One region of the Streptomyces sp. NPDC040589 genome, then DNA from elsewhere that is predicted to be linked to it. Evidence: riboswitches for the same ligand, from Rfam matches in the RefSeq annotation. Region 1 holds a riboswitch; the other holds the start of a gene.
The links. A riboswitch is a leader RNA that binds a small molecule or an ion and turns the genes downstream of it on or off. The one in region 1 is predicted to bind glycine.
Positions count from the first base shown of each region.

Region 2: it holds a riboswitch for glycine, as region 1 does, so the genes downstream of both, gcvP (aminomethyl-transferring glycine dehydrogenase) here and gcvT (glycine cleavage system aminomethyltransferase GcvT) in region 1, are expected to answer to the same signal.

Region 1 is NZ_JBVIWP010000001.1:301,733-304,188, forward strand. It holds gene ACZ58V_RS01310 (AAA family ATPase) at 129-797, opposite strand; glycine riboswitch at 980-1,080, shown strand; glycine riboswitch at 1,082-1,208, shown strand; gene gcvT (glycine cleavage system aminomethyltransferase GcvT) at 1,248-2,369, shown strand.
Region 2 is NZ_JBVIWP010000004.1:10,267-12,722, reverse strand. It holds gene gcvP (aminomethyl-transferring glycine dehydrogenase) at 1-1,346, opposite strand, end outside; glycine riboswitch at 1,523-1,618, opposite strand; gene ACZ58V_RS17920 (PRC-barrel domain-containing protein) at 1,732-2,106, shown strand; gene ACZ58V_RS17915 (DNA polymerase IV) at 2,122-2,456, opposite strand, start outside.

The sequences.
Region 1 (2,456 bases):
CGGATCACCGGCCGCAGACAGCCAAGCCCAACAACACCCGCCCACCAGCCGCAGACAGCCGGGCCTGTGAACACCCCCCAGCCGCAGACAGGCCAAGCCCGGGAACACCGGATCACCGGCCGGGGCGGTCAGCCGACGAAGCCGATGCGGTGCAGGGTGTTCGCCGCGTCGCGGTCGGCGAGGATCGCCGAGCCGCAGCCGGTGGGCAGTTCGCCCCGTTCCACCTCGCGCAGCAGGCGGGTGGTGGCCGCGCGGTGGCGCAGGAACGCGTATCGCGAGACGCCGCGACCGCGGTCGCGCTGGCCGGCCAGGGCCTGCTCGGGGGTGACGTCGAGCATCAGCAGGTGGAGCGTGCCGCCCCGGCGGCGGGCCTCGCGGGCCAGCCAGCGGCGGACCCAGGCCTGCGTGCCGCAGTCGTGCACGACGACGGCCTCCCCGCCGCGCAGTGCGCGGCGCAGCCCGAAGTAGTGGGCGAGGCGGACGAGCGGGCGGTAGACCGCGTACGGCAGGGCGCGCGGCATGCGGCGGTCCCAGTGGTCGCGGGTGTCCTGCGAGTCGATGCGCCGGCCCGGCACGGTGCGCCGCATCAACGTGGACTTGCCGCTGCCGGGCAGCCCCGTGACCACGACGATGTCGCGGGGGCCGAACAGCAGCGCGTGCGGGCCGCGGCCGGCGCGCTCGCGCAGATCGCGGACGACCGGCACCGGCTGCGGGCCGCAGGCCGCATGCGCCGGAGCGGTCGACTGCTCGGGCAGCGCGATGCCCGACGTCGTGGCGTACGCGGTGGTCCTGTTCACCGTGATCGTCCTCCCCTGGGGCCAGGTACGGAGTCCCATGCCCGCCGAGTGTAAAGAGAAGGTAATGCCCGATGTCTCTGGTTTTAGTCCTCTTCCTGCAACAGGCCTGCTACAGGGTGGTCCCCCTGCCACCCCGCGACAATGCGTGCAATGATGTGCCCGCCAACTGCATACCGGCCGTTTGAATCCGCGCGGGAGAGTCCCCAGCACCGTCCGACGCTGGGGCGCCGAAGGAGCAAGTCCCTCCCTTGAATCTCTCAGGCCCCGTTACCGCGCGGGCGAGGCACATCTGAAAAGCGGGCCGCACCCTTCTCCGGAGTCCGGGGAGGCGGCGTGGCCCCACCCAAGGTGCAAGCCGTGTCCCATGTGGTCATGGCGAACCTCTCAGGTTCCGATGACAGATGGGGAGGAACGACCTCGCCCGTCATGCCCCTGGGAGACGACCGACCGATGAGCAGTACAGGAGAACTCCGCCACACCGCGCTCGATGCCCTGCATCGTGCGCTCGGCGCGACGATGACCGACTTCGCCGGCTGGGACATGCCCCTGCGCTACGGCTCCGAGCGTGACGAGCACAACGCGGTGCGCACGAAGGCCGGGCTGTTCGACCTCTCCCACATGGGGGAGATCACCGTCACGGGGCCGGGGGCCGCCGCCCTCCTCGACCACGCCCTGGTCGGCAACATCGGCGGGGTCAAGCCCGGCCGCGCCCGCTACACCATGATCTGCCAGGCCGACGGCGGCATCCTCGACGACCTGATCGTCTACCGGCTGGCCGAGCAGGAGTACATGGTCGTCGCCAACGCCTCCAACGCCCAGGTGGTCCTGGACGCGCTGGTGGAACGTTCCGCCGGCTTCGACGCCGAGGTGCGCGACGACCGGGACGCCTACGCGCTGCTCGCCGTACAGGGCCCGGAGTCCCCGGGGATCCTGAAGTCCCTCACCGACGCCGACCTCGACGGCCTGAAGTACTACGCCGGTCTGCCCGGCACGGTCGCGGGCGTGCCGGCCCTCATCGCCCGCACCGGGTACACCGGCGAGGACGGCTTCGAGCTGTTCGTGAAGCCGGAGCACGCCGTCGAGCTGTGGCAGGCCCTGACCAAGGCGGGCGAGGGCGCCGGCCTGGTCGCGTGCGGGCTGTCCTGCCGCGACACGCTGCGCCTCGAGGCGGGCATGCCGCTGTACGGGCATGAGCTGAGCACCTCTCTGACCCCCTTCGACGCCGGGCTCGGCCGGGTGGTGAAGTTCGAGAAGGAGGGCGACTTCGTGGGCCGCGAGGCCCTGGCGGAGGCCGCCGCACGCGCCGAGCAGAACCCGCCGCGCGTCCTGGTCGGCCTTGTCGCCGAGGGCCGTAGGGTCCCGCGCGCCGGGTACCCGGTCGTCACGGACGGCGAGGTGATCGGCGAGGTCACCTCCGGCGCCCCCTCCCCCACGCTCGGCAAGCCGATCGCGATGGCGTACGTCGACCCCGCGCACGCGGCTCCCGGCACCTCCGGTGTGGCCGTGGACATCCGGGGCAGTCACGAGCCGTACGAGGTCGTGGCGCTGCCGTTCTACAAGCGCCAGAAGTAGAGACTGGCCAGGCGCCAGAAGCAGACACCGGCCGCGGGCCGCCACAGCGGTCCCGGGCATCTCACCCCCGCTCACCAGCGGTCCCCT
Region 2 (2,456 bases), on a different contig from region 1:
CCGAACGCGGCCCATACGGCACGCAGCTGGACCCGCGTCGTGGTCTCGTCGCAGGAGATCGAGACGTGGTCAGCGTCGACGAGACGCAGGTTGACCCCGTTCCGCTCCGCGGCGGTGGCCACGACCTCGGCGGCCCGGCCCTCGACGCGCGCGGTCAGGGTGTCGAAGTAGGCACCGTGCACGACCTCGACACCGCCGTTCGCGAGCCCGGCGGCGAGGACCGTGGCGTACCGGTGGGTGCGCCGCGCGATGCTCCTCAGACCCTCGGGCCCGTGGTAGACGGCGTACATACCGGCCATGACGGCGAGCAGCACCTGCGCGGTGCAGATGTTGCTGGTGGCCTTCTCACGACGGATGTGCTGCTCACGTGTCTGCAGCGCCAGCCGGTAGGCCTTGTTCCCGTCGGCGTCCACGGACACACCGACGAGCCGCCCGGGCAGGCTGCGCGCCATCTTCTCCCCGACGGCCATGTAACCGGCGTGCGGTCCGCCGAAGCCCATCGGCACGCCGAACCGCTGCGTCGTCCCGACCGCGATGTCCGCGCCGAGCTCACCGGGCGACTTCAGCAGGGTCAGCGCGAGCAGGTCGGCGGCGACGGTGACGAGCGCCCCGAGCGCGTGCGCCTGGTCGATGACCGGCTTGATGTCCCGTACGGCTCCGGAGGCGCCCGGGTACTGGATCAGCACGCCGTTGATCTCGCGCTCGGCGATCTCGGCGGGGATGCCGTCACTGAGATCGGCGACGACGACCTCGACACCGGTCGGCTCGGCCCGGGTCTCGATCACGGCGATGGTCTGCGGCAGCGCGTCCGCGTCGACCAGGAACAGGCCCTTCTTGTTCTTGCCCAGACGCCGCGACAGCGCCATGGCCTCGGCCGCCGCGGTGCCCTCGTCGAGCAGGGAGGCGCCGGAGGTCGGCAGTCCGGTCAGGTCGGCGACCATGGTCTGGAAGTTGAGCAGCGCCTCGAGCCGGCCCTGCGAGATCTCCGGCTGGTACGGCGTGTAGGCCGTGTACCAGGACGGGTTCTCCATGACGTTGCGCATCACGACCGGCGGCGTGAACGTGCCGTAGTAGCCGAGCCCGATCATGGAGCCGAGCACCTGGTTGCGGTCGGCGAGGGAGCGCAGCTCGGCGATCACCTCGGCCTCGCTGCGGGCGCCCGGCAGGTCAAGTGCCTCGGCGCTCTTGATCACGGCCGGGACCGCGGCGGCCGTCAGCTCGTCCAGCGAGCCGTAGCCGACGTGCGCGAGCATCTTGGCGCACGCCTCGTGGTCGGGGCCGATGTGGCGCTGCTCGAAGGGAACTGCCTCTTCGAGTTCGGAGAGCGGAATGCGATGGGCGGTCATATGCGGAGGCCTCCTGGTCTGACACGACCTTCGAGGGGCACCACGGCACGGGTACCCGGACGGCCTCCCCCTCTGTCATGTCAACCTGAGAGCTTCACCGGATCGCCCGAAGGCCTCCGGCTTTCACCGTCGGTGAGGGCGGAAGCCGTGACATCCGCCCTGCTTTCCAGAGTGACCTCGTCCGTGCGGTACGTGGGCCTGAGAGATTCCGGGGAGGATTTGCTCCTTCGGCGCCTCCGATGATGTCTGGAGGACTCTCCCGCACGGGGTCAGCAGCCGTTGTCAGCCTACCAGCGCGGTCAACGCACGAACCTTCGAGTGGCCGCCTCCTCGATTGTGCCGTTTTGTAGTGGTTACGGATGAGTTGCGACCATGTGGAGGGCCCGTGCGAACCGATATCGATCCGCGCAACCTGATCGGCCGCAAGGCGTTCGACCGCAACGGAACCAGGATCGGCACGATCGACGAGGTCTACCTCGACGACGCCACCGGCGTCCCGGAGTGGGCGGCCATACGGACCGGCCTGTTCAGCAGGGACGCCTTCGTCCCCCTCGAGCCCAGCGAACTGATCGACGGCGCCCTCCACGTGCCCTTCGACCGCGCCCTGATCAAGGACGCCCCCGACTTCGGCGTGGGCCGCCACCTCTCCCCGGAGCAGGAACTCCAGCTCTACCACCACTACGGCCTCGACGTCGCCGCCCCTCCCCCGCTCCAGGACCACGAGTTCGGCAAACTGGCAGGCAAGGACGAGACGGCCTGAAGCCCCGGCGAACCCCTAAGGGGCGGCGGAGCGCAGCCCCACACCCCCGGATTCACCATCCGGCCCATGACCCCCCTCGGGCTCGCGTAACACCAACGGCAACGGATCCGCCGGCTCCAGCTCCGGATCGTCGATCCGGAAGGTACGCACCCGTCCGGGCTGGGAGTCGGGCGTCTCGAACCGTACGGTCACCCGCCCCAGGCCGCTGCCCTGCACCCACCCGTGCCCGAACCCGGCGTGCCGCACATCGTGCCCGGCGGGCCACCGCCGCTCGGCCGGCGCGGGCCGCTCCTCGACCGGCGCCGCGGCGTGCTCCTCGACCGGGCCCTCCGCGACCGCCCGCTCCCCGG